DNA from 3 places in the Rahnella sp. R3(2024) genome. Region 3 is predicted to be linked to each of the others. Evidence: predicted binding sites of a transcription regulator. Region 3 holds the regulator's gene; each other region holds the start of a gene.
What was found. The regulator LexA, encoded in region 3, represses DNA repair genes until DNA is damaged. The targets are predictions, from matches to a motif close to TNCTGTATGTACATACAGNA.

Region 1 (10,630 bases), on a different contig from region 3:
TCGTACCTCCGCCCAACACATTAATCGTCGCACCATCTGTTATTTTGGTGGTGCTGCCTGCAAAATCGACATTGCCTGTTGCAGAGGTATTAATATTCAGAATTGAAGATGCACTCGAAACGTCAATATCGCCGGTGCCGAGCATATGGTTGGTGCCACTGGCATTACCGATCGTTAATGTATCGGAAACTGTGCCAGTGCCGACAGCGCCTTGTTGAATATTCAGGCCACCGGAGAAGGTGTTATTTTTTGATTCAAGTACCAGGGTGCCCTTGTCGGTTTTGTTGATGGCACTGCTACCCTGCAATGCGAAATTAGATCCGAAATCTAATGTTGCGCCATTACCGGCTTCCAGGTTTAAGTCTTTTGTCAGAGTGGCGATTTCATTAGCATTTAATTTGAGCGTTTTACCTGCGCCGGCAACGCTGAATCCGTCATTAAGCGTAACCTGGTTGCTAAGGGTACGACTGCCGGATGAAACATCGAATTCTTGATCGCCACCGTCGGCTAAAACAATGGTAGAATTTCCGAATGCGGCATTATTACCCACAGCAACGGTACCGGCATTAAAATTAAACTGACCATTGAAGGAGTTCGCGCCATTTAAAGCCAGGCTTCCCACACCCTCTTTATTAACGGAAGATGCGTTAGATATTGCCCCATTAACAATGATCTTGGTATTTGTTCCATCTTCAAATGTTAATTTTTTACCGCCGCCATTAATCGTCCCATTCAGCGTCAGTTTTGCGCCGTAGGTGCTGTCATTGGTAATATTCAGGTTGTTGCTGGTGGTGATTTTCGAATCAATCGTCGCGTTAATACTGTCCAGAAGAGAAATCAGCGAGTCAGAGCCGAGATTATCGAAATTCAGTGTGCCGCCGGAAATGCCAAAATTCGACATAGCGGAAATGTCGGTTGACGCAATGGAAAGCGAGCCAATCGTGTTGGTGGCCGTTCCGAGGGAAACTGTTTTTCCATCAATCTTAACAGCATCATTATGAATAAAGTTAACACTGGTCCCTGCGCTATTTGGCACCAATGATAATGACCAGTTTGATGCTTCACTCCAGTTGTCATCAGCCGCACCTGTCCAGTCGGCAGATGCACCATAGGCAGAGCCGCCCAAAAGCAGTGCGCCGCCACCCAGAATACTGATCAGAGTATTACGGGTTATGTTTTCAGAACCAGTAAAGGCATTATTCATATTGTTGTGCTGCATTGATTTACAAGCAGACGACAACTCTTTATATAGTTTTTTTAATATAAAGACTTTTTCACATTTTCTTTTCATTTGATTCCGATCCTATTCTGTTTTTTTGCTGACATGCCTTCTGTAATAAAACAGAATAAGATAGCAAAACAGAAGATAGTGATTGCCGATTGATTTATGAGTTGAATAACAGAAGGATCTATCGTGCGATGACGATAGATTAATTCCTTCAGTAATTAACGACTATTTGAAGTAGTTCCTTTACTGCGCAGGGTTCCATACGTTTGATTCTTTACATCTATCGGTTATTTCTAAAAGCTCTACAAAATGACTGTCATCAAGTGATTTTTTATTATATATCATATAAAAATCTACTGGCTCAGGCTCATATAAACACTCGAGCACTTTAAAATTAAAGCTGGTCGCGAATTTATCCGCAAACCATTTAGGAACAAAACTCACAATATCCGACGTTTCAACAATGCTGGCATTCACGAACATCGAGCCGCTGCTGAACAAAAAATTGCGACTGCTAAAATAATTCTGAATATCAGCCTGGGTTTTCTTAAGCCCATCAGAGTTTACGTTCAGGAACGTAGACTTCTCAAATTGCATCTCTTCCGGACTTAATGTCGTTCCTAATCTCGGGTGATTCTTTCTACAAATAGGCACAGCCTTTTCAGACAAAAGATGTTTTGAAATCGTAGCGAACGAATAATTTTGTTTTATATCAAATACAATATCCGCCTTTCTGTATGTCAAAATATCTTCAGCGCTGTTCTCTGTTAAATCCGCACTGATATGAACAATTTCACAATTCAGCCCTGCATTATCCACTGCGGTATAAATGGCAGGCAATAATCTCAATGCGACATAAGGCGTGGCATGAATAACGATTTTTTTCTTTGCCATGACGTTGGAAAAATCGTTCAAACTTCCCAATAACTGCTGAAGGTTGAAGTTCGTGTTCAAATGCACGTGCAAGTCTTTTGCGGTTTTTGTCGCATCTAATCCGTTTCCGCTACGGATAAACAATGCGTCAGAGAAGAAATCGCGGAGCCTGGTCAACGACTGACTGATCGCGGAAGGACTCACATTAAGAACTTGTGCGGCTTTCGTGACGCTTTTGTAGGTAAACACGACTTCAAAAACCAACAGGAGATTTAAATCAAAACCATGCATTTTTTGGATATTAGAAATAAATTCTTTATTCACCATATGCCGTCTCAAACCCCTGTTCGATGTAGTTAAAAAAACGTCCAAAACCAAAGAATTTCATTGTGAAGCGTAGCAGAGTCTGCTCGCTGGGTTTTAACTTTGTTTTAGAGCGTTTGCTTAACGGAGTGCATAGTAACAACGCGTGCTTGAAATGAGCAAAGTACAAATACTTACATGCGATTAAGCTGTGCTAAATATCAAGTAATTCAAAAGAGTAAGAGATACTTTTAAGCAATTCGACCTGTCACTGATGCAGTAAATCTGCAAATACCCTCATGCAGACAGTGGAACCTGACGTGTTTTTTTATCCAGTTAAGCTGAGGTTATTGAGAAGTTTTAGAAACTGGCGTAACGGGACTTTTCTCCGCGGCCAGGCTTCCCGTCTGGCCGCTGCATCCGCATCACGCATGCACGGTCGGCACGTCGCTCCAGCGGGTGGTCCAGGCCGGTGAAAGCATGTCGCGCTTCATCTGCCAGCGCCGGTCGGTGCCCTGCCCGGCAAACCACAGCGTGCCTTTGCTTTTCTTATTGATGCTATCAAAAAGTGTCATCAGTGCATCGCTGTTGGGCCGGGGCGGAGACTCATCGAACAAATGCAGCTGGGCCACACCCTGGCTGAAAAAGTCACCCAGCATCACGCCCGCTTTTTGGTAGCGGTAGCCCTCTTTCCAGACGTTATCCAGGCAACGTAACGCCGCCGAGATAATGTCGCGGGTATCCTGCGTCGGCGTCATCAGCCGGGTATTGGCGAGGTTGCCGTAATAAATGCCGCCGTTGTCGAAAGGGCTGGTTTTAATAAATACGCAGATTTGCCGGCAAAACTGATGCTCGCCACGCAGTTTTTCAGCCGCGCGGCTGGCGTGAAAACAGATGGCTTCGCGCATCTCCTGATAGGCGCTGACCCGGGTGCCGAAAGATCGCGAACACACAATTTGCTGTTTAGCCGGTGCAAATTCTTCAAATCCGAGACAGGGTTCTCCGCGCAGTTCACGCACGGTCCTTTCCATCACCACGCTAAAGTTTTTCCTGATGTATCCCAGGTCGCATTCGGCCAGTTTGAGGGCTTTATCGATACCGACATCATGCAGTTTTTTTGATGTCCTTCGCCCGATGCCCCACACCTCGTCAACGGGCAGAAGCGCCATCAGTTTACGCTGGCGTGCGGGATCAGACAGATCAATCACGCCCTCGGACTGAGTCCACTTTTTGGCAGCATAATTGGCGAGTTTTGCCAGCGTTTTGGTCGGCGCGATGCCGACGCCGATCTTCAGGCGGGTATGCTGCCCCACGGTCTGCCGTATCTTTTTGCCAAATGCGTGCAAATCCGTGTTGTGAGGTAACTCGCGAAGATCGAGAAAGGCTTCATCAATGCTATAAATTTCAATCTGCGGACAGATCTGCTCGAGCGTATCCATCACGCGCTGGCTCATATCTCCGTAAAGTTCATAGTTACTGCTGAACACCACCACGTTATGTTGCTGAAAAATGGCTTTTTGTTTGAAGTATGGCGCGCCCATTTTTATGTTGAGCGCTTTCGCTTCCGCAGACAGTGCGATCACGCAGCCGTCATTGTTGGAAAGCACCACGACGGGTCTGCCTTGCAGATCGGGCCGCCAGGCCACTTCGCAGCTCGCGTAAAACGAGTTCACATCAGCGAGTGCGTACATTGCGATGCATCATGCTGATAACGGTTGTCACCACGCCGACGATCTCGACTTCTCGGTCCTCATTGAGAGGGATCGGTGCATAAGCCGGATTTTCAGCGCGCAGATGCGGAAAAGGATGAAGCATCAGCCTTTTGACGGTGAATTCCCCATCGAGGCTGGCTACAACAATGTCATTGTGGGCAGGCTTGAGGCTGAAATCGACCAGCAGCATGGAACCATCGATAATCGCCGCGTCCCGCATAGAATCCCCGGACACCTTAAGCACATACGTAGAGGAAGGATGGGCGATCAGATGTGCCACCAGATCGATCCCTTTCTCCACATAGTCGGCAGCCGGGCTGGGGAAACCTGCTGAAATATTGTTTAAATACAAAGGAATATTCGTTTTTTGCTGCCGCGCGGCGATCTTGTAAAGCATCATAAGGGGTTCTCACATCAATTACTGTGTTTATATACAGTATAGTTGATGGGATTTTCAGATCAATGCTCCCGGCGTGGATAAACCCCCGCTCCTCTCGTTCGCAGGACTATCAGCTTGATCTCACTAAAAAGATAATCAGCGCCTTTTTCGCATAGCAACGCTTTCCGCACCCTGCTCTGGCAGACGCCATGTAGTCTCAGCCATGCGCGCCCGGCATGACATCATTGTCAGGTGAACGCCCTATTCATGAGCTCAGTTCATAGAGTCTATCCGTTTACACGCCATTATTTATTAATGGATTACCGCTACTCTTCATTCATCACCGCGATATGTCATCGCCTATGATTCACCTAAATCGTGAGGAACTGAACAATGCAAAAACGCTATCTCGGTAATTCAGGGCTTGAAGTCTCAGCGCTCGGCCTGGGGTGTATGGGGTTGAGCCACGGCTACGGCCCGGCGACGGATACCCGCGAGGCTGTCGCGTTAATCCGTGCCGCCGTTGAGCGCGGCGTGACATTTTTTGATACCGCCGAAGTGTATGGCCCTTATCTGAATGAAGATGTCGTCGGGGAAGCCTTAAAACCGTTTCGCGACCGGGTCGTTATTGCAACCAAGTTTGGCTTCACCTTTGGCGACGATAATAAACAGCAGAATTTAAACAGCCGCCCGGAGCATATTCGTCAGGCGGTTGAAGGTTCACTGCGTCGGTTGAAAACGGATGTTATCGATCTGCTTTATCAGCACCGTGTCGATCCTGACGTACCGATTGAAGAGGTAGCTGGGGCGGTAAAAGACCTGATTGCCGAAGGGAAAGTGAAGCATTTCGGGTTGTCCGAAGCGGGTGTTGAAACCATTCGCCGCGCTCATGCGGTTCAGCCGGTAACGGCACTGCAAAGTGAATACTCCATGTGGTGGCGTCAGCCTGAGCAAGAGATTTTACCGACGCTTGAAGAACTGGGCATTGGCTTCGTGCCGTTCAGCCCGTTAGGGAAAGGCTTTTTGACCGGTGCCATCAAAACGGGTACCACCTTTGGCGAGGATGATTTCCGCAGCATAGTGCCACGTTTTGCCGCTGAAGCGCTTGAGGCCAATGAACACCTGACGGTCTTGCTGTCCGGACTGGCGGCAGAAAAACACGTTACCTCCGCGCAAATTGCGCTGGCCTGGTTACTGGCGCAAAAACCGTGGATTGTTCCTATCCCCGGCACCACTAAGCTGCATCGCCTGGAAGAGAACATGGCCGCAGCCGACGTAATGCTCTCACCGGATGATTTGCAAAAAATCTCGCAGGCTCTGGACTCGGTCAACATTACCGGCGAGCGCTATCCGGCGGCATTGCAGGCGCGGGTCGGGCGTTAAGCCATCTGACCGGCGGTTTCTCGCAGATTCCGCCGGTCATTCATTCTTTGTAGCGCAGCGCATCAATCATCAGGGCGAAAGCCGGTGGGTGCTGCTTGCGGCTCGGGTAATACAGGTAATAGCCCGGAAATGACGGGCACCATTCGTCGAGGATCTGGATCAGGGCTCCCGATTTAACCGCCTCTGCCACCAAATCTTCCGGCACACAGGCAATACCAAATCCGGACAACACGGCATCAATTCTTTCAGCAAGATGATTGAAAATCAGCTGCCCTTCGACCCTAACGCGCAACGGCTTGCCCTCTTTTTCAAACTCCCAGTGGTATATGCCTCCGGCAGTAGGCAGCCGCATGTTAATACACCGGTGATCCTGCAATTCATGCGGCGTACGCGGGATGCCGTAATCGCTGAAATACGACGGTGCGCCGACCACCACCATGCGCATGTCTCCCCCCATTTTAACCGCCACCATATCCTTATCCACACTCTCGCCCAGACGAACCCCGGCATCGAACCGGCCATCGACGATATTCACGAAGCCGTTATCGACCACCAGTTCGACATTAATTTCCGGGTATTCCCACAAGAAAGGTTTTAGCTTTGGCCACAGCAGAGTTTGGGCGGCATGTTCACCCGCAGAAATCCTGATATTGCCGGACGGGGCGCGGTTGCTCTGAAGAAGGGTGTCAAGTTCCTGCTCAAGATCGGCAAGGCGTGGCTCGAGACAGGCAATAATGCTCTCCCCCGCTTCCGTCGGGGCGACGCTGCGGGTGGTACGGGTGAGAAGACGAAGGTTTAACCGCTCTTCCAGCCCTTTAATCGCATGGCTTAACGCTGACTGCGAGACGCCCAGTTTACCCGCTGCTTTGGTAAAACTTCTCTCTCTGGCAACGACCAGAAAGACCTGAAGCTCATTGAAGTTTTCTTTTAGCATGGCGTATTCCTTAAAAAGCATGGCGGCAGAAGGTGGCACTCATGAAGTCAGTTCATGAACGCAGACAGTTTACCCCCGCAGGGCGATGTTATGCTTGTTTTTTATGAGGATTTTCGTGGGTTTACCCACAGAGGCCGGGTGAGCGCGATAAAGCATTGCCGTGATGCCACGCCCGTAATAATGAAAAAATACATCCGAAATTAGAATATATGAATTAAAAATAATTGATGGCATAAATACTTATTAGCTTATTTCCGCCAGCCTGGAAAATTATTATGAAATAACGCCCTCCGGAATAACGAATTAACGACACCCGGCTAAAAACGGCCTGAATAAAAAGGTATGCTACTCGTCCATTCAGATAACGAGGCGGGATCGCTTCATATAATTAAGGTTTTTATGACTCCTCATATTACCCAAGATGTCATTGAACACATCGCCCCGCGGGAAGTGATTATGCAGGCATGGAATGCGGTGGTGGCAGGCCTGCAATATTGCACTCAGGATACCGCCAGAGCACGCTGGGCGCGTCAAAGCTGGTTTGGAAAGCACATGGAGTCGTCACCGGAACTTCTGGCCAGGCTGACGTTATTACAGAACTTCGTTAATTCAACCAAGCCATTGACGATCGCTTTTGATCCCCTTGCCAATATTCCCACCGCGATTGCATATACTTATTCCCGGCGTCTCGATGATCCTTTACGTGTTCCCGCCATTTATTTAACCAGGAAATTCTGTACCGCACAGACCAATGACCGGGTGAAATATCTGATGAAAAACCGGAATAACAACGGCGTGCAGATTATTGCGTTGGCACACGAGCTTTCTCATCTGGTGATTGGCACTAACCGGAAAACGGGCAACTACTCTGCCGAGAAATATGCTCACGAGGCAAAAAACTTGCGCGATAAAGATCCGCAATATGCGTTACATAACGCGGACAATTATGGTTTCTGTATAGAGATGTGTTCCTGATCCGATCCCGGTGTCAGTGCGCGTCGCCCGCCTGCCCACGCAAAAACGCCCTGACAGCGGGAAACCGCGATCAGGGCGTTATTATCAGGTCATCAGGCCGCTTTGACGGCGCGTACCTTTTTGGTTTTTACCGCTTCTTCCGGCTGTTCTTCCATTTGCGCGTCTTCGGTATGCGTGTCTTGTGCATCAGCCTCTTCCGTCACGTCTGATTGAGCTGCGACGTTCGCCGGGGCACTTTCCGTTTCAGGCAGTTTGCTGGTGCGCAGGATGTGCTGAACGGCGTCTTTCTGCTCGGCGAGGTGCATGGCGATGGTTTCCGCCAGCGCTTCGTCAATTTCAATGTTGCTCTGTAACAGCCAGTCAGTAAAAGTATCTGCCATGTCGAGCATTTTGTCGTAGGCGTCTGCTTCTTTCTTATTGGCAAATGTCATTTTTTCTTCACCTTTTCTGACCACCACAAATTTTGTTTCAACAGCCATGATTTCACTCCTTATACTGTAATTATGTACAGTATATCAACAATGGGTAACGCTGACATCATACATTTAAATTTTTGATGCGTATTTTTAATGGCACGCATTATACGGCGGGATCAATGAAAGAGGTTTTCAGCGGGAGAAAAAGCGGCTATCGGAATAAGAAACAGAGGCTGAGCAACCGCTGACGCCCGTGGGCTGGCGTCAGAGGTTTATCGGAAAGAGACGATTAATCCGGAATTAAAACGTCTCCCAGGAACCTTCATCACCTTTGTCCAGCGGAGAATTCATGCGGTGAGACAGCAGCGCCGGTCTTTTCAACGGCGGCGTCTGACGCACCGGCGCGTTCACTCCCGCCGCGCTGACTTTAAAGATGCTGATGGACTCCGCCAGACGCTCGGCCTGTTCGTTCAGGGAATACGCCGCCGACGAGGCTTCCTGCACTAACGCGGCGTTCTGCTGCGTCACTTCGTCCATTTGGGTGATGGCTTTGTTGATCTCTTCGATCCCCGTGCTTTGCTCATGGCTGGCGATGGAGATTTCACCGACGATATCCGTCACGTTCTTCACGCTGGACACCACTTCCGCCATGGTGGCACCGGCTTTCGCCACCAGTTGCGTACCGTTATCGACTTTCGACACTGAATCGTCGATCAGCACTTTGATCTCTTTTGCCGCAGAGGCAGAGCGCTGCGCGAGGTTGCGAACTTCTGAGGCCACCACCGCAAATCCACGCCCCTGCTCACCCGCGCGGGCGGCTTCTACCGCGGCGTTCAGCGCCAGAATGTTGGTCTGGAAAGCGATGCCGTCAATCACAGAAATGATATCGACAATTTTGCGTGAGGAAACGTTAATGCCTTCCATCGTGCTGACCACCTGCCCGACCACTTCCCCGCCTTCGACGGCAACACGCGACGCCTGTGCGGCAAGCTGATTCGCCTGACGCGCGTTGTCGGCGTTCTGTTTCACGGTGGCGGTCATTTCTTCCATGGCCGACGCGGTTTCTTCCAGCGAGCTGGCCTGCTGTTCGGTGCGGGAAGAGAGATCCAGGTTACCCGCCGCAATCTGACTGGACGCACTGCTGATGGCCTGCGTACCCGAACGCACTTCGGTGACGATCCTGAGCAGGTTTTCATTCATATTTTTCAGCCCCTGCATCAGCTGGCCGGTTTCATCGGTGGAGGTCACGCGAATGTCCGTGGTCAGATCCCCGGCGGCGACACTTTCCGCCACCTGCACCGCCGTGCCCAGCGGGCGGGTAATCGAACGGGTGAGGAAATAGCCCATGATCATCGCCAGCAGAACGGCGATGACGGAGAAGATAAGCGTCAGCTGAATGGCCGTTGCGCCCTCTGCGACGGCCTGTTTGCCTTCGGCGCGCAGTTGTTGGTCCTGTGAATTCGCGAACGCGTTCGCCAGGTCTAAGAACGCGTTTTGCGAGGTGGTCAGTTTACGCAACACGTATTCGTTGGCGCCGTCCACATCCCCGGCGCGGGTCAGTGCGATCAGCTCCTGCTTGGCGGTTTCGAACGTTTCACCGGCCTTTTGCAACACCTGAATTTTTTGTTTCCCGGTCACCGTGCTCTGGATCGCGGCAATTTTATTCATTGAGGAATTCGTTTCCTGAGTTGCGCTATCAAGCTGCAAATAACGATTTTTATTTTGCTCAGGGTTTTTAATATCAATGACAATGCCGCGCAGGAATTTAATCTGTGAATTGACGCTGTCACGAACATCAAAAGCCAGACGCACTTTGACATAGCGATCGCCGATAATTTGTTCTACGGCGTCGTTAATGCTGCTTATTTTGGTGATGGCGGTAACGCTGACGATGATTAATAACAAAACAACCAGACCGAAGGCGGCGCCCAGACGAGCGCCTACCTTCATATTGCTGATAAAATTGAACATTTTTTCCCTTATTTCCTGACTATAAAAAACAAATACCATCAAAAATAATTCAAAATATTGACGATTACATAGCGAAACTACTTTCAAATATCTTATTTAATTCAGAGGGGTTATCGGTAGAAATAAGGGGAACTTTAGGCGCACAGCAGAATGGAAAGTGTAAAAAGAGGTGAATGAATTTATAACGTTACTGAACAAAGCGGGGTCACATCCTCCCCTGCAAAGAGGGAGGATGTGTGAGGAGGATTAAGGTCAGAGAATAACGCTGGCAAACCTCTCTTCCAGCCAGCCGACGCGCATTTCAGGCACCGAGCGCAGCAGTTCGCGGGTGTATTCATCCAGCGGTTCAACCAGCGTCGACGCCACCGGCCCCTGACGCACAATCACGCCCTCTTTCAGAACCGCCACTTCATCGGCGATTTCACGCACCACCTGTAAATCATGCGTGATGAATAA
Region 2 (10,630 bases), 1.9 Mb from region 3:
AGGGCGACAAAGTTGCGACGATTCGCATCGGCTGCACCCATACCGACCAGCGCCATGAAAATCGGGATCAGCGGCGCAGTGACCAGCAGAATCATCCCTGCTGCCCAGTTGATCGGGAAAATGCTGACCAGAATCAGCAGCGGAATGATCCCCGCAAGAGCGATTTGTGGCAGATAGCGGGCATAGTAATCCTGCATATCTTCGATTTGTTCAAGAATGATGGTCGCCCAGCTGCCCGCCGGTTTGCCCTGTATCCAGGCTGGCCCCAGTTTTTCCAGACGGTCGAGCACTAATTTACGCATCTCCTGACGAATGACACGTCCGCAAATAAAGCCCACCTGTTCCCGCAGCCAGCTCACCACGGCACGCAAAACAAAGGTCAGCGCCATCAGCAGGAAACTTTGCAGCAAGTCTTCACGGGGCGTGTGCTGGATAATCAGGTTGTGCAGCAGACCGGCCATCAGCCATGCCTGAGCCAAAATCAGTAAACCCGAGAGTAAACCCAGCATCATCGACAGACGGATCCAGCCTTTGGCGCGTGAGCTTTGTTGTTTTAACCAGCGGATAAGTTCTTGTTGTCGTGTTTTATTCATCAGGCATCAGTCTGTGCAGCTATCCGGTTCGGAGGCTGAACATGTTACATGCTGAGGGGAGAAAACAAAAAGAATAAGGCGGCCAGATAGCCGCCTTATTCATCAGGATGATGGAAAATAAATCGCAGAAAAGAGGATTACAAATCCGGTGCTTGCGATAAACCATCCAGATAACGCTCAGCATCCAGTGCGGCCATACAACCGGTTCCGGCGGACGTGATCGCCTGACGGTAGATATGGTCCATCACGTCACCCGCGGCAAAAACTCCCGGGATGCTGGTTTGCGTGGCATTGCCGTGCGAGCCGGACTGCACTTTGATGTAGCCGTCTTTAAGCTCAAGCTGGCCTTCGAAAATGCCGGTATTCGGGCTGTGACCGATAGCGATAAATACGCCCGCGACGTCAACCTGAGATTTTTCATCGGTACGGACATCCATCAGGCTTGCGCCCGTCACGCCCATCTGATCGCCGACCACTTCGTCCAGCGTTTTGTGGGTGTGCAGAACAATGTTGCCGCTGGCGACTTTGTCATTCAGGCGATCAACCAGAATTTTTTCAGCACGGAAACTGTCGCGGCGGTGAATTAAATGGACTTCTGAGGCGATGTTAGCCAGATAAAGCGCTTCTTCCACAGCGGTATTCCCGCCGCCCACAACGGCCACTTTCTGATTGCGGTAGAAGAAACCATCGCAGGTGGCACAGGCTGAGACGCCACGGCCTTTAAACGCTTCTTCGGATGGCAAACCGATGTAACGGGCAGAGGCGCCGGTGGCGATGATCAACGCATCACAGGTGTATTCGCCGCTGTCGCCCGTCAGGCGGAACGGACGATTTTGCAGATCCACCTTATTGATATGGTCGAAAATGATCTCGGTGTTGAATTTAGTGGCGTGCTCATGCATGCGATCCATCAATGCCGGACCGGTCAGACCTTCGGGATCTCCCGGCCAGTTTTCCACTTCGGTGGTTGTGGTCAGCTGACCGCCTTTTTCCACGCCGGTAATCAAAACAGGATTGAGGTTGGCGCGCGCTGCGTAAACCGCGGCGGTATAACCTGCCGGGCCAGAACCTAAAATCAATAATTTACTGTGTTTAACCGTACTCATGGGCAATCTAACTCCGCGATGGTGACTAGCGATAAGCGATTGTAGGGAAAACTGCGTGTTAAAAAAAGCAAACTCAGATGTTGTTAGCGATTTGTCTGATAGTTTTTACTGCGCAACCGGCGTAAAAAGGATTTCGCGCTTCACCCTGTTTCAGGTAACTGATTGATGGTAAGCATAAAAAACCAGCACGTCTGATTGTCGGGATAGTCTGGACCTTGTCTATAACACGCTAAAATAGCCACATATCACGGTAATTTGTAGGGATATGGCTGAAATAACGTGTGAACGGAATTGTTATTGTTCAAAGAGAAAAGATAGCTAAAAAGGGGGTGGTGGCTTTTCAATCTGGCACGTTCTTCTGATTTTGCTTCTTTTACTTTGACAATCCGCTGTGCATTTGCGAAAACATCAGGGTAAGAAGAAATTAACTGCCTGTCAGTGACTTGAATTTATCCAAATGGCTGCTACCCGACCCGTTCTGGTGTTGCTTTTGGGTTTTTGTGTTGCCGCAGGGTTTGGTGAATCAGATTGGTTGTTTCCAATCTATTAATTCCACAGAGTTATTTCTTTTGAGTGTCCGGTTTTGGCCGTGTTCCTTATGACAGGGGATAAACACGGCTTTTGGATGCGTAAACCTTAATAATCGGGTCTTCGCTTGGGACAACCCTTAGACATTGAAGTTGGCTGGGGTAGGCAGGTGCAGGGAAGGACAGCAGAGAGACAATAATAATGGTAGACAACAAAAAACGTCCGGGAAAAGATCTCGACCGTATTGACCGTAACATCCTCAACGAACTTCAAAAGGATGGCCGGATTTCAAACGTCGAGCTTTCCAAACGTGTGGGATTATCTCCAACGCCATGTCTGGAGCGCGTTCGTCGTCTGGAACGTCAGGGCTTCATTAATGGTTATACCGCACTGCTTAACCCACATTATCTTGATGCATCGCTGCTGGTTTTTGTTGAGATAACCCTCAACCGCGGTGCGCCGGATGTGTTTGAGCAGTTCAATGCGGCAGTACAAAAACTCGAAGATATTCAGGAGTGTCATTTGGTTTCAGGGGATTTCGACTACCTGTTGAAAACCCGCGTACCGGATATGTCTGCTTACCGTAAGCTGTTAGGTGAGACATTGCTTCGTCTGCCGGGTGTTAACGACACCCGTACCTATGTGGTAATGGAAGAAGTGAAACAGACGAATCGCCTGGTCATCAAGACCCGGTAATTGTCAGGTGCAAAACCTTGTAACTTTAGCTACACTCCTGTGTATCTATACAGCTATGGCGCCGGGGTCAACTCTCGGCGCTGTTGCTTTTTCTCAGTTCACAGGAACCTGGAGAGCCTTTCTTGAGCCAGGAATATACAGAAGATAAAGACGTTACCCTCAAAAGACTGAGCAATGGCCGCCGTATTGTGGAGGCGTTGCTGGTTGTGGTGGCGATATTTGCTGCGTATTTGATAGCAGCACTGGTGAGTTTTAACCCCTCAGATCCAAGCTGGTCGCAAACCGCCTGGCATGGGCCTATTCATAACTGGGGTGGCGGCGTTGGCGCGTGGATGGCGGATACGCTGTTCTTCATCTTTGGCGTATTTGGTTACGCGATCCCCCCTATTATCCTGTGTTTGTGCTGGGCGGCTTTCCGTCAGCGCGATAATCAGGATTTCATCGACTATTTTGCCTGGTCGCTGCGTCTCATTGGGACGCTGGCGCTTATTGTCACGTCTTGCGGACTGGCCTCAGTCAACATCGATGACCTCTATTATTTCGCCTCAGGCGGAGTGATCGGCAGTTTGCTGAGCACGGCGATGACACCATACTTTAACAATGTCGGTGCCACGCTGGTTCTGCTGTGTGTCTGGGCTGCCGGACTGACGCTGTTTACCGGCTGGTCATGGCTGACCATCGCTGAGAAAATTGGTGGTGCAGTGCTCGGTGTCACTAACATTGTGACCAACCGTTCACGCCGTGACGACGATGAATATTATGACGACGAACACGACGATCCGTTGCTGGAAGAAGAGGGTGATGCAAAACCGGTAGCGCATGCTGCTCCGGCAACTGTTGCAGCGACAGCTGCAGCCGCATCACCTGTGGCAGCCGCGCCTGCAGATGCAGATGAAGATGACGTGCTGTTCTCGGCCCCGTCAGTGAATGAATCTTCACCTCAGCCCGCAGTGGCTGATGCCGTGCCGGTGGCTGAAACGTCGCCCGTTGCACCTGAGGCCGTCAGTCGTTATGCCGCAGAGCCGCCGGTCGCGAATATTGCACCACCTCCTGCTGCCCATGAACCTGCCGCGCCGCCGTTATACAGCTTCGAAATTCCGGAAGAAACACCGGTACCGCGCCATCCTCAGCCTGTTCAGCAATCGCCGTCACCGGTGCAACCTGAACACAATGAAGATGACGGGCCACGTATGGGTAACTGGCAGACCGCGGCGGAACACAACACCCGTTCGCCGTTTGACTTCAGTTCGCCAACACCTGACAGCGCTCACGCTGCGAGTGTGGCTGCCACGGCAGCGCTGGCAACCGGTCTGGCGCAAGCCGGGCAGTCTGCCGCATCCACTGCCGGTAATACTTTCATGCCTGCATTCAGCGCCGTCAGTGATGAAAATCCGCAGGTCAAAAAAGGTTTTGGCCCTGAATTGCCAAGACCGAACCCTGTGCGGATCCCAACGCGTCGCGAGCTGGCATCCTACGGGATAAAACTGCCTTCTCAGCGTATGGCTGAGCAGCAAGAGCAAACGGCGCAGCAGAGTGCCACTCAGGAACCTGTCTATCAGGACGAGCAGTCTCTGGCGGATGAAGCTGCGATGCAGGAAGCTGCATTACGTCAGGCGTTTTCCGATCAGCAGCAACAGCGTTACGGCGAAACGGCTGCGCAAGATGAACCTGATGATGAGGCGGCCTTGCAGGAAGCGGAATTACGTAACGCATTTGCTGCACGTGAACAGACCCGTTACCAGCAAGACGTTGAGCCGCAAAGCGGCGTAGTTCAGCATCATCATTCTCAGGCAAATGATCCACAGCAGCAGCGGGCAGAGTCCACAACGTCTGCAGCGGATGATTTTGCCGCGGCGGCCATGAAGCTCAGCCAGCATGACGCATTCAGCTTCTCGCCAATGGCTGATCTGGTCGACGATACGCCTTCCGAGCCGCTGTTTACCTTGTCCGCGCAGGCAGAAGAAGAACCGCAGCCCGCAGCATTTGCACAGGAACCTTACCAACGGCCGCAATCGCCTCAGCCTGTGCAACATGCGCAAGAGTATGAAGCGCCGCGCCAGTCACCGCCTGCGGCTAAACCGGATATGGACAGCCTCATCCACCCATTCCTGATGCGTCATGAGCAGCCGCTGGTAAAACCTACGACGCCATTGCCGTCACTGGATTTACTGACGTCTCCACCGGCAGAAGCTGAACCTGTGGATGAATTTGCGCTTGAGCAAATGGGTAACCTGATTGAAGCGCGACTGAACGATTATCGTATCAAAGCGGACGTCGTCGGCAAATTGCCGGGGCCGGTGATTACCCGTTTCGAGTTGGATCTGGCACCGGGTGTAAAGGCAGCGCGCATTTCGAACCTCTCGCGTGACCTGGCGCGTTCGTTGTCTGCTGTCGCAGTCCGCGTTGTGGAAGTCATTCCAGGCAAACCTTACGTGGGCCTTGAGTTACCGAATAAAAAGCGTCAGACCGTGTATCTGCGGGAAGTGTTGGACTGCGCTAAGTTCAAAGACAGTCCTTCGCCATTGACTATCGTATTAGGTAAAGACATTTCCGGTGAGCCTGTGGTGGCTGATCTGGCGAAAATGCCGCACTTACTGGTGGCGGGTACCACCGGTTCCGGTAAATCGGTAGGTGTGAACGCCATGATCCTCAGCATGCTCTATAAGGCTACGCCTGAAGAAGTGCGCTTCATCATGATTGACCCGAAAATGCTCGAGTTATCCGTGTATGAAGGCATCCCGCATTTGCTGACGGAAGTGGTTACCGATATGAAAGACGCCGCTAATGCGCTGCGTTGGTGTGTCGGTGAGATGGAACGCCGCTACAAACTGATGTCTGCGCTGGGTGTCCGTAATCTGGCCGGTTATAACGAACGTATTCAGGAAGCGGAAGCCATGGGCCGCCCGATCCCTGATCCATTCTGGAAGCCGGGCGACGGAATGGCTGCTGAGCCGCCATTCCTGGGCAAAGAGCCATTTATCGTCGTGCTGGTGGATGAGTTCGCTGATCTGATGATGACCGTGGGTAAAAAGGTGGAAGAGCTGATTGCCCGACTGGCCCAGAAAGCCCGTGCAGCAGGGATCCATCTGGTGCTCGCCACCCAGCGTCCGTCGGTTGACGTCATCACCGGCCTGATTAAGGCCAACATTCCGACCCGTATTGCGTTTACGGTATCAAGCAAAATTGACTCCCGTACTATCCTCGATCAGGGGGGGGCAGAGTCTCTGCTCGGAATGGGTGACATGTTGTATATGGCACCTAACTCATCGATACCCGTACGTGTTCACGGTGCGTTTGTCCGCGATCAGGAAGTGCACGCTGTTGTGCAGGACTGGAAAGCGCGCGGGCGGCCTAAATACATCGAAAGCATCATTTCCGGTGGCGATGATGGCGAAGGTGGCGGGCTGGGTCTGGGTGATGATGAAGAACTTGATGCGTTGTTCGATCAGGCAGTCGCTTTCGTTGTTGATAAGCGTCGTGCTTCAATCTCCGGCGTACAGCGTCAGTTCCGTATCGGTTACAACCGTGCAGCGCGAATCGTTGAGCAAATGGAAGCGCAGGGGATCGTGAGTACGCCGGGCCATAACGGCAACCGTGAAGTACTGGCACCCCCTTCGCATGAATGAGCCTTGTCTGAACTGCTCGTATTAGGTTAAGAAGGGTCGCGAAAGCGGCCCTTGTGCAAAGATGCGTAAAACACATGTTTTTCAGATGATTGAGCTACCGCCGGGGCGCCGCCTCGGATAGAGTTCGCACCATACGTCTTTTGCCAGTGTGAAAGGCATCATCTGAGTTTTTGGATCCCTGAGGTAATAATAAGAATGAAAAAATTGTTAATGGTAGGGTGTTTACTGACTGCATTTACCTCCGCTTCTGTTTTGGCGGATGCCAGCAGCGATCTTAAATCCCGCCTGGGCAAACTGAACACCTTCCACGCCAGCTTTACGCAGACCGTGACCAGTGATGATGGCGCCGCTGTTCAGCAGGGCGAAGGTCAGCTGTGGGTAAAACGTCCGAACCTGTTCAACTGGCATATGACCACGCCAGATGAAAGCATTTTGGTTTCCGATGGCAAAACCCTGTGGTTCTACAATCCGTTTGTTGAGCAAGTGACTGCAACCTGGTTGAAAAATGCGACCGGTAACACGCCGTTTATGCTGATCACCCGTAACGACAGCAGCGACTGGGCGAAATATAACGTGAAGCAAAAAGGCGATGATTTCGAATTAACGCCTAAAGGCGTAACCGGTAATCTGAAACAATTCACCATCAACGTGACGCCGACCGGCACCATCAAGAGTTTCTCGGCTATCGAGCAGGACGGGCAGAAAAGCGCTTACGTTCTCAAAGGTGAGCAGAATGCGACCGTTGACGATGCCAAATTTAAATTTACTCCACCACAAGGTGTGACGGTGGACGACCAGCGTCAGTGAGGCCCCTTTGAGTAATATGTCACTCGATTTTTCCCAGAATGAATTTCAGCCACTGGCCGCCAGAATGCGGCCAGTCACTCTTGCAGAATATATCGGACAGCAACATCTGTTAGCGCCTGGCAAACCTTTGCCACGCGCGATTGAAGCAGGGCAGTTGCATTCGATGATCTTGTGGGGGCCGCCGGGCACCGGGAAAACGACGCTGGCAGAACTGATTGGCCGCTATGCAAATGCTGACGTCGAGCGCATTTCAGCGGTCACTTCAGGCATCAAAGAAATCCGTGAAGCTATTGAGCGCGCCCGTCAAAATCGTGATGCCGGGCGTCGTACTATTCTGTTTGTCGATGAAGTCCATCGTTTTAATAAAAGCCAGCAGGATGCATTCCTGCCGCATATTGAAGACGGCACCATTACGTTTATTGGTGCGACGACGGAAAATCCCTCGTTCGAACTCAATTCTGCATTGCTGTCACGCGCCCGCGTTTATCTGCTGAAATCCCTCACTGCGGAAGATATCGAAAAAGTCATCGACCAGGCACTCACCAATGCCGAGCGCGGATACGCCAATGAAAAAATTCGTGTTCCGCCAGATACGCGCAGGATGTTGTCGGAGCTGGTGAATGGCGATGCCCGCCGCGCGCTCAACAGCATCGAAATGATGGCCGATATGGCAGAAGTCGATGCAAAAGGTTTCCGGACACTCACGCCCGAATTATTGACCGAAATATCCGGTGAGCGCAGCGCGCGATTTGATAACAAAGGCGATCGCTTCTACGACTTAATTTCTGCATTGCACAAATCGGTTCGTGGCTCATCTCCGGACGGCGCACTTTACTGGTATGCCCGTATTATCACCGCGGGAGGAGATCCTCTCTACGTAGCCCGCCGGTTATTAGCCATCGCGTCTGAAGATGTGGGTAATGCCGATCCTCGCGCAATGCAGGTGGCGATTGCAGCCTGGGATTGTTTCACCCGCGTCGGTCCGGCGGAAGGTGAACGGGCGATAGCTCAGGCGATTGTCTATCTGGCTTGCGCGCCAAAAAGTAATGCAGTTTACAGTGCGTTTAAAGCAGCAATGCGTGATGCGCGTGAAAAATCCGACTTCGATGTGCCGGAACATTTGCGTAATGCCCCGACCAAGCTGATGAAAGAAATGGGGCTGGGTAAAGAATATCGTTATGCCCACGATGAGCCGAACGCGTACGCCGCCGGAGAGGATTATTTCCCACCGGAAATGGCCCGTACTCAGTATTATTATCCCACCTCCCGCGGTCTGGAAGGCAAGATCGGTGAAAAGCTGGCTTGGCTTGCTGAACAAGATCAAAATAGCCCGACAAAACGCTACCGCTAACTTTATCGTTGCGGTAAGGTTACCTGGATAACTCTTTGACACGCTGCCGTTTAACGCGGCGTGCTTCATCAAATTAACATTCAATAACGACACGTACAGGATTAGCATGCTCGATCCCAATCTGCTGCGTAATGAGCTAGACGCAGTTGCAGAAAAACTCGCTCGCAGAGGTTTTAAACTCGATGTGGAAAAGCTGCGTTCTCAGGAAGAGCGCCGCAAAGTCTTGCAGGTAGAAACGGAAACTCTCCAGGCTGAACGTAACGCACGATCGAAAACTATCGGTCAGGCTAAAGCCCGTGGCGAAGACATCGAACCCCTGCGTCAGGAAGTGTTTACGCTGGGTGAGAAGCTGGATGCAGCAAAAGCTGAACTGGACGCATTGCAAAATGATATCCGTGATGTCGCTTCTGCTATTCCTAACTTGCCAGATGATTCCGTACCTGCCGGTAAAGATGAAAACGATAATCAGGAAGTCAGCCGCTGGGGCACACCGCGCCAGTACGATTTCGCCGTACGCGATCACGTATCGCTTGGCGAAATGGCGGGCGGTCTGGATTTCGCCGCTGCGGTTAAGCTGACCGGTTCTCGTTTCGTTGTCATGAAAGGGCAAATTGCCCGCATGCATCGCGCACTTTCTCAGTTCATGCTTGATTTGCATACTGAGCAGCACGGTTATCTGGAAGCGTACGTTCCTTATCTGGTCAACCATGAAACGCTTTATGGTACCGGTCAGTTGCCTAAGTTTGGCGAAGACTTGTTCCATACCAAGCCTTTGGACGAAGAAGCGGGCAGCAGCAATTATGCGCTGATCCCAACGGCAGAAGTGCCTCTGACCAACCTGGTGCGTGACGAAATCCTCGATGAGGAATCACTGCCTCTGAAGATGACTGCGCATACGCCATGTTTCCGTTCAGAAGCCGGTTCCTACGGACGTGATACCCGTGGTCTGATCCGTATGCACCAGTTCGATAAAGTCGAGATGGTTCAGATTGTTCGTCCGGAAGATTCAATGCAGGCGCTTGAAGAACTGACTGGCCATGCCGAAAAAGTCCTTCAGCTGCTGAATCTGCCATACCGCAAAATGTTGCTGTGCACTGGCGATATGGGCTTTGGTTCAAGCAAAACCTATGATCTGGAAGTGTGGCTGCCCGCGCAGGATACGTACCGTGAAATCTCCTCGTGTTCTAACATGTGGGATTTCCAGGCGCGTCGTATGCAGGCTCGCTGCCGTAGCAAAACAGAGAAGAAGCCACGTCTGGTTCACACTCTGAACGGTTCCGGTCTGGCCGTTGGCCGTACACTGGTTGCCGTGCTGGAAAACTATCAGCAAGCAGATGGCCGTATCGAAGTGCCGGAAGTGCTGCGTCCTTACATGGGCGGTTTAGAATATATCGGCTAATGCCGCTATATACTTTACAATATAGCGAAAAGCGCCTCCGGGCGCTTTTTTTTATGTCTGAAATCGTGCGTTGTACGAGAGTTCTGCTGTTCCGTCTCCCCCAATCCTTTCCAATCTTGATAGCAAACAAAGTTTCCTACCTCATGGTGAGTAATATCCATGCATTCCGAGTGGGTACCCTAATACTCCCTGTGCTTTGCATTTTTGCCCGCTCAATTCTTCGTCAAAGTCTGGTGTCATTGTAAGCACCGGTCCGGATGACGAAGCAACTTACCGGAGCGGAAATATGTCGGAAATAAAAACAGAAATTATTCCTGAAAATACAGGTATCAGCCGGCGGACGTTGATCAAAACCTCCTCACTGGCCGGGCTGGCTCTTGCTGCAGGAGGCGTCTCGCTGCCATTTGGACGAAGTGCTTTAGCCGCGGCGATAGGGGAAGGAAAACATCCCACGCCTGAGGATAAAGTGGTCTGGGGTGCCTGTTCCGTTAACTGCGGCAGCCGATGCGCATTGCGGCTACACG
Region 3 (10,630 bases):
TATCGGGAAAGAGGGTAAAACCGGTCATCACCTGCAGGCCGCGCATCGGTTCCACTTCGCCCATCCAAACGGTTTGAGCGCCGTTATCGTGCGCCTGTACGGTGAAATCCACCGGCATAAAAGTGGTCGGACGGTGATGCTGCGGCCAGTTAAATTCGATACCGCCTGAAATCCACGGCCCGAGTAAGCCGACCAGTGCGGGTTTCACGACGTCGTTGTAGTAGACAAAATCACGCTGTTTGATTTTGTCCCAGGCGCGGTGAACGCGGCCACCCAGCTCCGGTAACAGCATGATTTTTAGATAATCATTTTCCAGATACAGCGCCTGATAGGTTTTCATGACCTTTTCACCGGTCAGCGTATCCGTCACGCCGTACGGATAGACCGCACCGGAAGAGCCCTGATAAACCCGGTGCGCCAGAAACATCGGGTGCGTGTCCTGCTTTCCTGTCAGCCAGGTCGGGAGTTCGACCGCTTCCTGCCAGACTTTTACTGCTGTGCTCATGATTTCCCCTCAGTACGCCAGTCTGAAATATCAATTCCGGGATTCTACGCAGCGTACCGGGGCGGGGAATTTGCTACGGTCACGCAATTCAGTAAACGGGGTTGAGTAAATGTCCGAGGTCGGGTTGAATAATCTGCGGCTGCGCCAGTTCAATAAACAGGTGCTGATGACGCTGCTGTACCGTGAGAAAAATGCCAGTAAATCCACGCTGGCCAGGCTTTCCCGTCTGTCGATCCCGGCGGTCAGCAAGATCCTCGACGATCTGCAACGTGACGAATTGATCATCCACAGTCCGGTGAATTTACACACGCGCGGGTTGGGTGGCGGCAGTTATCAGATAGCCACCGACGGCAGCGCCGTGCTGTGCCTGAATATCACGCCTTACCGCATCGAAAGTATTCTGGTCAGCAGGCTGGTTTTGCCGCTGAGTGGATATCAGATGATGGAAATTTCAGTCAAAACGCCGGATGCGCTGCTGGCACAAATCGAAGCCTGCTTTCATCATTACCGGAAAAACTATCCCGGCCTGAAAATCCGGCTGGCGCTGGCTATCCACGGTCAGGTCAATCCGACCACCGGCGTGTCACAGCGGATGCCGCAGGCGCCCTGGACCGGTGAAATTGAGATTAAATATCTGCTGGAAGAAAAGCTGCAAACCGACATCCTGATGGATAACGATTGCATCATGCTGGCGCTGGCGGAGAAATGGCAACATACTAATAATCATCAGGATTTTTGCGTGATCAATGTCGATTACGGCATTGGTTCCTCTTTCGTAATCAACGACAAGATCTATCGCGGCAATCTGTTTGGCAGCGGACAGATTGGGCACACCATCGTTGATCCTCACGGCGACCGTTGCGCCTGCGGGCGGTATGGTTGCCTCGAAACACTGGCGTCATTGTCGGCATTAAAGAAAAAAGCACGTCTGCTCGAGCCAGCGGACTCTTTCACCCGCACGCCCTCAACGCAGGAACTGATCGACCGCTATCATCAGGGCGAAAGCGCCATTTGCGAACAGGTGATGGAAGGCGCCCGCGCACTGGGATTGAGCCTGTATAACTTCCTCAACATTCTGAATATCAATCACATTTATCTTTATGGTCGCAGTTGCGGTTTTGGCGATGCCTGGCTGAAAACCGTCTGCGCACAAAGCGGCCTCAATCCTTTTGACCGTACCGATCATGTCAAAACTCAGGCGACGCATATTGCACCGGGCACGCTGAGCCGGGAGCAGCAAATTATGGGCATTGGCTATCTGTATGTGGAAAAGGCACTGGACGCGATGGCGGGCTGAACGGCGCATAATTCGTCGATTTGGCCGAAGCATGATAAAATCAATGATGGCCGCATGATGTGGCTTATCGACCCCCATCTGCGCTCAGAGAACGTTGCTATGACCCTGAATAATCCGGAAAAATTACTTTCACAAGCTGAAGAACTTTGCCAGCAGCGCAATGTTCGCCTTACCCCGCAGCGGCTGGAAGTACTGCGTCTGATGGCGCAACAACCCGGTGCGATCAGCGCCTATGATTTACTGGATCTGTTGCGTGTCAGCGAGCCACAGGCTAAACCGCCCACCGTTTACCGGGCGCTGGATTTCCTGCTGGAACAGGGCTTTATTCATCGGGTCGAGTCAGCCAACAGTTATGTGCTGTGCCACCATTTCGAAGAGCCGAGCCACACCTCTGCGCTGTTTATCTGCGACCGCTGCGGGCTGGTAACAGAAAAAACCACTGACGGCATCGAAGAACGCTTAGCGAAACTGGCACTGGATTCGGGTTTTGAACTTCGTCATTCCGTGGTCGAAGCGCATGGCTTGTGCGGCGACTGCAAAGTCGTTGAAACCTGCGAAAGCCACGATCACTGCGATCACGATCATTCAATTGTGGTGAAGAAACGCTGACGGGTCGGGTTTAAAGCGGAGTTTATAGCGGAAGGTCATTAGCGGGTGAAATGTTCGGGTAATGGACGTTTTGCACAAGTTTATACAGTGAAGCAGTTGGGTACATCCGTGTACCCGTATCCTGAAGCGTTCCGGGTAGGAGCAGCTAAATCTCAGGATACGTCACTGACACGCGAGGGGGAGTCGCGCTTTACCAGTGATATTTGTTGCTTGATTCCCAATCTTTGAGCTCTTTTTCGGCCTGATCTTTCTGATAGCCGTAACGCTCCTGAATCTTCCCTACCAGCTGATCGCGTTTACCTTCAACGACAGTCAGGTCATCATCGGTCAGCTTGCCCCATTTTTCTTTTACTTTGCCTTTAAACTGCTTCCAGTTACCGTCGGCTTGGTCCTTATTCATAAAATATCTCCTGTTACCTTAGGGTTGTGGAGCTGCGGATTACCGCTGCAGCTCGGGCTTAACACTTTAAAGGTTAGTAGAGAATTTCGATTTATCCTGCCATCGGAGGGATAAAAACCATTATTAGGATTATTCCAAAGCACGATATAACGGCAACCCGCGATTACCCACCGTTTGAAAAGCCCGCTAATTCAGTGAACTGACGATGAAAACCAGCTGTCGCGCTGCCAGTAGCGGTGCCATATCCAGCCCAGAGAAATACCACGTAATCCGAGGAACACCGTCAGCGCCAGCCAAAGCGCGTGGTTACCCAATATCGGCAAGGTGAACAGCGTCAGCCCGTACCCCAGCGCAGCAACCGCCATACTGTTACGCATATCCCTTCCGCGCGTGGCGCCGATAAACATCCCGTCGAGCAGATAACACCACACCGCCACCAGCGGCAGAACAATCTGCCAGCCAAGATAACGATCGGCCAGCTGGCGCAGCTCCGGTAACGACGTCAGCGCATTGATAATCTGTTCACCGGTCAGCGCGTATATCAGTGCAAATGCCAGAGCGACCAGCCCGGCCTGACGGCATGCGGCACGCCAGACATTGAGCAATTTTTCGCGATTGCGGGCGCCAAACGCCTCACCTGAATGGGCTTCAATGGCGTAAGCAAAACCGTCGAGCGCAAAAGCGGTGAAGGTCAGAAGATTCATCAACACGGCATTGACCGCCACAATATGGCTGCCCAGACGCGCACCCAGAATGGTCAGTGAGGCAAAGCACAGTTGAAGAAGCAGTGAGCGCAGCATAATGTCGCGGTTAAGACTTAACAGCCGCCGCAGATCACCGCGCCAGGCAGAGGTTAACAGCGCAGGACTGATGCCCCGGCGCTGCATCACGCGCCAGACCAAAAACAATCCGATAAACAGCGTGAAATATTCTGAGCAGGCCGTGGCCGTGGCGGCACCACGGACATTCCAGCCAAGCCCTATCACCAGCCAAAGATCCAACACGATGTTCAGCAGATTACCGGCAATCAGCAGCATTACCGGCCCGCGCACGTACTGGATACCAAGCAGCCAACCCAAAATCACCAGATTTGCCAGAGACGCGGGGGCGCTGTACCAGCGGATCTCCAGAAAAAGCCGCGCCTGTTCAAGCACAGACTGGCTCCCGCCGACGATGTGAAAAGCACCTTCCATAAGGGGATGGCGGAAAAGCAAGATCACCACACCGGCGAGCACGGCCAGCAGAAAGGGTTGTACGAACGCGCGGGCCAGCAACAGGTTGTCTTGCGCACCGAGCGCCTGAGCGGTCATGCCGGTGGTACTCATGCGCAGAAAGAGCAGCATCATAAACAGGAAGGTGGTGACCATCGAACCGACTGCAACGCCGCCAAGATAATCAGGGCTGTCGAGATGACCGATCACTGCCGTATCCACTAACCCCAGCAACGGCACGGTGATATTGGAAAAAATCATCGGTAGCGCGAGCATCCAGAGGGCTTTATCGGTCGGGCTTAAAAAGGTGTGTTTTAGCTTTTGCAGAAGGGAATGTTGTTGCATAGAGAATCTCATGCCGGAGGTTCGGGATATGCCTGTAAATGACATCGCCCCGAGAGGGGCGACGAGATGAAACGTTAAAGCTTAGCGGTATGTCAGAGGCGGCTCACGACCCGCAAATCAAAAACATGACCCTTTGGATCAACAGTTTGACCCAGTCATTCGAGTTTCATCAAGGCGGCAACTGAGCGAACGTCGGAAGCATACACAAGTATGTGACCGGGGTTCGCGAAGGCAGCCAACGCAGAGATAGCCCGAAGTACGAAGGTTAAATCCAGTCGCCGTTGCGAATGACGCCTACGGCCAACCCTTCAATACTGAAATTCTGCTCACGTAAATCTACTACGATAGGCTGGAACTCGCTGTTTTCCGGCAATAACTGCACCACGCTGCCCTGTTTTTTCAGGCGTTTCACGGTGACTTCATCATCAATACGGGCTACGACAACCTGACCATTACGCACGTCCTGCGTTTTATGAACAGCCAGTAAATCGCCGTCGAGGATACCGATATCACGCATCGACATACCGCTGACACGCAGCAGGAAATCGGCGCTCGGCTTAAACATCGCCGGATCAACCTGATAATGCCCTTCGATATGTTGCTGAGCGAGCAGAGGTTCACCGGCGGCAACGCGGCCGATCAGCGGTAAACCTTCTTCTTCTTCCATCAGCAGACGAATACCGCGTGACGCGCCGGAAACAATCTCGATCACGCCTTTACGTGCCAGCGCTTTCAGATGTTCTTCCGCAGCATTCGGGGAACGGAACCCAAGACGAGCGGCAATCTCCGCGCGGGTTGGTGGCATACCCGTGGTGGAGATATGATCGCGAATCAGGTCATAGACCTCTTGTTGTCTGGTCGTTAAAGCTTTCATTCCGCCCCCTGGTTGTTTATACAGTCTAGCTGTGAGTATATACAGCTAAACGGGCAATGAAAACCTAAGATTGAATAAAAACAGTGCATAAGCACGATTACTGGAAGACAGATTCCAAATCAGAACCATCGCGGCCAAAAGATGCTGACCCAGACAAAAATCGCCAATATGATGGTCAGTAGCACGGCAGCCGAGCCAATATCTTTTGCACGGCCAGAAAGAACGTGGAACTCAGGTCCGATGCGGTCAATCGCACATTCCACGGCGCTGTTGAGCAGTTCGACCACGCAAACCAGCACCACTGAGCCGATCAGTAAGATGCGTTCAATACTGCTGACATCGAACCAGAAAGAGAGAAAAATTAACGGGATAGCAGCGCTGGCTTCCTGACGAAAGGCAGCTTCATTCTGCCACGCCGCTTTCAGCCCTTTCCATGAGTAACCGGCTGCTTTATAAATTCGGGTAAATCCAGTGACTTGGTTCGCCATTCTGTTACTGATCCTTGAGGGGTTGTCCTTCGGGTGTTTGATGCATTTTAGCGGTTTAATGGTATCTCATCACCACAGATCTCATTTGAGCTTTCTGGTATCCTTGCGGCGAAATGGCTAACAAGAGGCTTCACGTTTTTATGTCAGGTTGGCGTAGACTTTATTACACATTATTGAATTTACCGCTTTCGATGCTGGTAAAGAGCAAAGTCATACCTACAGATCCGGTTACCGAGTTGCACTTAGACCCGACGCGCCCGATCCTGTACGTATTACCTTATAACTCCAAAGCAGATTTGCTGACCCTGCGTGCGCAGTGTCTCGCCCAGAATTTGCCCGATCCCCTGATCCCGCTGGATATCGACGGAACGCTGCTGCCAAGCCACGTGTTTATCGCGGAAGGCCCGCGCGTGTTCTCGTATTACACGCCGAAGCAGGAATCCGTAAAGCTGTTCCATGACTATCTGGACCTGCACCGCAATAACCCGGAATTAGACATTCAGATGTTGCCGGTGTCGGTGATGTTCGGCCGGGCACCAGGCCGTGAAGGTCAGGACACGCCGCATCTGCGCGTGCTGAACGGGATCCAGAAATTCTTCGCCGTATTGTGGCTGGGCCGCGACAGCTTTGTCCGTTTCTCCAATACCGTTTCGTTGCGCTACATGGCGACCGAGCACGGGACGGATAAAACCATCGCCCAGAAACTGGCCCGCGTAGCGCGTATGCACTTCTCCCGTCTGCGTCTGGCGGCCGTCGGTCCTCGTCTTCCTGCCCGTCAGGATTTGTTCAATAAGCTGCTGGCCTCTAAAGCCATCGAAAAAGCGATTGAAGACGAAGCGCGCAGCAAGAAAATTTCTCACGAAAAAGCCCAGCAAAACGCTATCGCACTGATGGAAGAAATTGCCGCAAACTTCTCTTATGAAGCCGTGCGCCTTTCTGACCGCGTGCTGAGCTGGACGTGGAACCGCCTGTATAAGGGCATCAACGTCAACAATGCCGAGCGCGTCCGCCAGTTAGCGCAAGACGGACAGGAAATCGTGTATGTGCCCTGCCACCGCAGCCACATGGATTACCTGCTGTTGTCTTACGTGCTTTATCACCAGGGGCTGGTGCCGCCGCACATTGCTGCCGGTATCAACCTGAATTTCTGGCCAGCCGGCCCGATTTTCCGCCGTCTGGGCGCGTTCTTCATTCGCCGTACCTTTAAAGGCAACAAACTGTATTCGACCGTTTTCCGTGAATATCTGGGCGAACTGTTTAGCCGGGGTTACTCGGTGGAATACTTTGTCGAAGGGGGCCGTTCACGCACCGGACGCCTGCTGGAGCCAAAAACAGGTACGCTGGCAATGACCATTCAGGCCATGCTGCGCGGCGGTTCACGTCCGATTACGTTAGTGCCGATTTACATCGGTTACGAGCACGTGATGGAAGTGGGCACTTACGCCAAAGAGTTGCGCGGCGCGACGAAAGAAAAAGAGAGCCTGACCCAGATGCTCAATGGCCTGCGTAAATTGCGCAACCTCGGCCAGGGTTATGTGAACTTCGGCGAGCCGCTGCATCTGACCACTTATCTCAACCAGAACGTACCAACCTGGCGTGAAGCGATAGACCCTATTGAAGCGCAACGTCCGAGCTGGCTGACGCCAACGGTGCAGGATCTGGCGGAGCAGATTATGGTGCGCATCAACAATTCAGCGGCGGCTAACGCCATGAACCTGTGTTGTACCGCGCTGCTGGCATCGCGTCAGCGCTCACTGACCCGCGAACAACTGACCGAACAGATCGACTGTTATCTGCAATTGCTGCGCAATGTGCCGTATAACGCGGATTCGACCGTGCCTGATCTGACCGCTAATCAGTTGCTCGATCACGCGCTGAACATGAATAAGTTCCAGGTCGAAAAAGATAACATTGGCGACATCATCGTTCTGCCGCGTGAACAGGCCGTGCTGATGACGTATTACCGCAACAACATCCATCATATGCTGGTGTTGCCGTCGCTGATTTCGAGCATTGTGATGCACCATCGTCAGGTTAGCCGCGCGGAATTACTGCGTCAGGTTGAGCTGATTTATCCGATGCTGAAAGCTGAACTGTTTATGCATTTCGACAAAGCCGAACTGCCGCAGGTGCTGGATGTACTGACGCTTGAGCTGGCACGTCAGCAGATTATTCATCTGGAAGATGATGAGTTATCGCTGAACCCGGCGCGTATCCGCACCCTGCAACTGCTGGCTGCGGGTGTCCGTGAAACGCTGCAACGTTATGCGATCACCTTCTCGCTGCTCACCACGAATCCAAGCATCAACCGTGGTGCGCTGGAAAAAGAGAGCCGAATTATGGCTCAGCGCCTGTCGGTGCTGCACGGCATCAATGCCCCTGAGTTCTTCGATAAAGCCGTCTTCTCGACGCTGGTCGGCACTCTGCGCGCAGAAGGCTATATCAGCGACAGCGGGGATGCGATTCAGGAACAAACGCGTGAGATTTACATCATGCTGAGTGACCTGATGACGCCGGATATCAAACTCACGATCGAGAGCGCCGGTATGCCTTCAGAGCTGCCACAGCCAACGGAACCTCCGGCTGAGCCTAAGATGGATGTGCGCGACACTGACCACTGATCGCCCGTAGTAACGCGATGAATGGCAGAAAACAAAACGCCCGGACTCTGTAAAAGTCCGGGCGTTTTTTTATGCGCGCTCTGCTGGCTGAAAACTTAGAAAGTGAACGCCTGCAGGCTCATCAGAATACCGAGGAACAGCACCAGGCCCACGTAGTTATTCTGGCGGAAGGCCAGAAAACAGGCGTCACGCTCACGTTTGGCAATCAACTTTTGCTGATGGACAAACAGCGCAGCGGCCAGCAGCAGCGACCAGTAGAATGGCGCGCCAAGCTGTGAAAGATGCCCGACAACGGCCATCAGAACCAGCGTCGCCAGTTGCAGCAATCCGATAATCAGCGTGTCAAAACGACCAAACAGAATTGCCGTGGATTTCACACCGATCTTCACATCATCATCGCGATCAACCATCGCATATTGCGTGTCGTAGGCCACCGTCCAGCAGATATTCGCCAGGAATAATAACCAGCAGCTCAGCGGCAGCGTCTCACTGACGGCGGCGTACCCCATCGGGATCGCCCAGCCAAACGCCGCACCCAATACAAACTGCGGTAAATGGCTGACACGCTTCATGAACGGATACACCCACGCCAGCGCCAGCCCGGCCAGAGATAACAATATCGTCATGCGGTTGAGCAGCAGAACCAGCAGGAAAGAGACCAGCACCAGCCCGACAAACAACATTTTGGCCTGCGTACTGCTGATCGTCCCGCTCGGCAGCGGGCGGTTGGCAGTGCGTTTGACGTGGCCGTCGATTTTGCGATCGGCGTAATCATTCACCACACAGCCGGCGGCGCGCATGAAGAAGACCCCAAGCACAAACACCACGAGAATTTTAACCGAAGGCATGCCGCCACCGGCCAGCCACAGCGCCCACAACGTCGGCCACAGCAGCAACAGCGAACCGATGGGCTTATCAATACGCATCAGACGGCAATAATCACGCCAGGTACCCTGCGGCATACTTGCGGACACTCTCTGTTCTCCTTGTTGATTAGTTTGGGTCATGTCCCGCTCACTTTGCCCTCTGGGCGGTGAACCGGCGAATCTGGCAGGAAGATTTCCGTCAGCAGCAGCGGTTTATCAGAAAGGCGCAGACGCGAGCGGCGCGCCCACAGATCGCCCCGCTCACTCTGTAACTGCCCGAGATGAATGTAATCGCGGGTCAGATTATTGCCGCTAAACAGGTAGCGGCCAAGCGGCACGGTGCCGAGATCAACCAGCGCCAAATCCGGCCCGGTCAGTGTCTCTTCGGGGATCACGGTGCGTCCGAGCAACCACGGCTCGGCATCACCGAACAGCACAATTTCCCGAACCCAGTAACGGGCGCTTTCCGGGAGTTGCTGCGCTTCACTTTCGCCAAGCTCTGCGCGGGTCACAAAACACTCATTTTGAGGTTTAACGGTGACAGTAACACCCTGTTTTTCAAAGCGACGGGTCATGGATCCCATTTCCATCAGCCAGTCAGCAACATCCGCAGGGACATCTGTCGGGTCGTTAAACCAGTGAATCGGGGGTTGTGCAGGGGAATGGGAATCAGACATCAACGGCTCCGTAATGGAGGTATTCATACCTCCAATGAATTATCTGCCTCGTATTCTAACGCATGAATGCGAGGCAGTAATCGCATCATTTTACTCGCGGCGCAGACGCTCACTGTTGGCCAGGAACAGCGTCACAACCAGAACCAAAATCGCGCAGGCGTAAACCAGCGTGTCATAAGGACTTTTGTGGTCAACAATAATCAGGCGAATAATTGCCGTGATGCCGATATAAATAAAATAGCGCAACGGGAAGTGATAGCCCGATGAAAAATACTTGATAATCAGCGCGATAAACTCGAAATAGAGGAAGTAAATGACAATCCCCTCTATCAGAAGATATGACGATGACTGATCGTTATTCACGAACAGTACCATTGCCAGATGATAGGTTTCGCGCCCGATAAAAATCATCAGGATCGCCGCCAGCCCTAATAAGAAAACGTTCAAAATTCGCTGCATGATGACCGATATCATCGTTGCACGTTTTGATCCTGCCATGTGATCTACATCCCACTTTTGTTATTAATACCCGCAGAATACCACAGAGTCCGCACAGTAAAAGCGGCATTAAAAAAGGGTCAGCCTGTTACGGCTAACCCTTTTATTTTGGCGGACTTTAGCGATTTACGACTTTGCTAAAGACTTATGCACGCCAGTTTTTGAAGCGGTTGATCAGACCATTCGTTGAACTGTCATGGCCTGTCACGTCTTTGTCGCCTTCCAGCTCTGGCAGAATA

Region 1: a site for LexA is predicted at 8,281-8,300, ahead of ABSH60_RS23175 (YebG family protein). Genes of this name have one in related genera too.
Region 2: a site for LexA is predicted at 2,959-2,978, ahead of ABSH60_RS02500 (DNA translocase FtsK 4TM domain-containing protein). Genes of this name have one in related genera too.

The regions. Positions count from the first base shown of each region.
Region 1 is NZ_JBHGBU010000002.1:605,335-615,964, forward strand. Features, by position in the region: gene ABSH60_RS23140 (autotransporter-associated beta strand repeat-containing protein) at 1-1,204, opposite strand, end outside; gene ABSH60_RS23145 (LysR family transcriptional regulator) at 1,472-2,428, opposite strand; gene umuC (translesion error-prone DNA polymerase V subunit UmuC) at 2,830-4,095, opposite strand; gene umuD (translesion error-prone DNA polymerase V autoproteolytic subunit) at 4,079-4,516, opposite strand; gene ABSH60_RS23160 (aldo/keto reductase) at 4,889-5,878, shown strand; gene ABSH60_RS23165 (LysR substrate-binding domain-containing protein) at 5,919-6,812, opposite strand; gene ABSH60_RS23170 (M35 family metallo-endopeptidase) at 7,212-7,787, shown strand; gene ABSH60_RS23175 (YebG family protein) at 7,880-8,266, opposite strand; gene ABSH60_RS23180 (methyl-accepting chemotaxis protein) at 8,504-10,174, opposite strand; gene ABSH60_RS23185 (nickel ABC transporter ATP-binding protein NikE) at 10,427-10,630, opposite strand, start outside.
Region 2 is NZ_JBHGBU010000001.1:562,475-573,104, reverse strand. Features, by position in the region: gene cydD (cysteine/glutathione ABC transporter permease/ATP-binding protein CydD) at 1-593, opposite strand, end outside; gene trxB (thioredoxin-disulfide reductase) at 731-1,699, opposite strand; gene lrp (leucine-responsive transcriptional regulator Lrp) at 2,429-2,923, shown strand; gene ABSH60_RS02500 (DNA translocase FtsK 4TM domain-containing protein) at 3,046-6,549, shown strand; gene lolA (outer membrane lipoprotein chaperone LolA) at 6,745-7,356, shown strand; gene ABSH60_RS02490 (replication-associated recombination protein A) at 7,364-8,707, shown strand; gene serS (serine--tRNA ligase) at 8,814-10,106, shown strand; gene ynfE (selenate/tellurate reductase subunit YnfE) at 10,393-10,630, shown strand, end outside.
Region 3 is NZ_JBHGBU010000001.1:2,486,585-2,497,214, reverse strand. Features, by position in the region: gene ABSH60_RS11325 (DUF5107 domain-containing protein) at 1-505, opposite strand, end outside; gene ABSH60_RS11320 (ROK family protein) at 615-1,802, shown strand; gene zur (zinc uptake transcriptional repressor Zur) at 1,902-2,411, shown strand; gene ABSH60_RS11310 (CsbD family protein) at 2,602-2,811, opposite strand; gene dinF (MATE family efflux transporter DinF) at 3,003-4,367, opposite strand; gene lexA (transcriptional repressor LexA) at 4,633-5,241, opposite strand; gene ABSH60_RS11295 (diacylglycerol kinase) at 5,361-5,729, opposite strand; gene plsB (glycerol-3-phosphate 1-O-acyltransferase PlsB) at 5,870-8,350, shown strand; gene ubiA (4-hydroxybenzoate octaprenyltransferase) at 8,446-9,312, opposite strand; gene ubiC (chorismate lyase) at 9,354-9,893, opposite strand; gene psiE (phosphate-starvation-inducible protein PsiE) at 9,984-10,391, opposite strand; gene pgi (glucose-6-phosphate isomerase) at 10,537-10,630, opposite strand, start outside.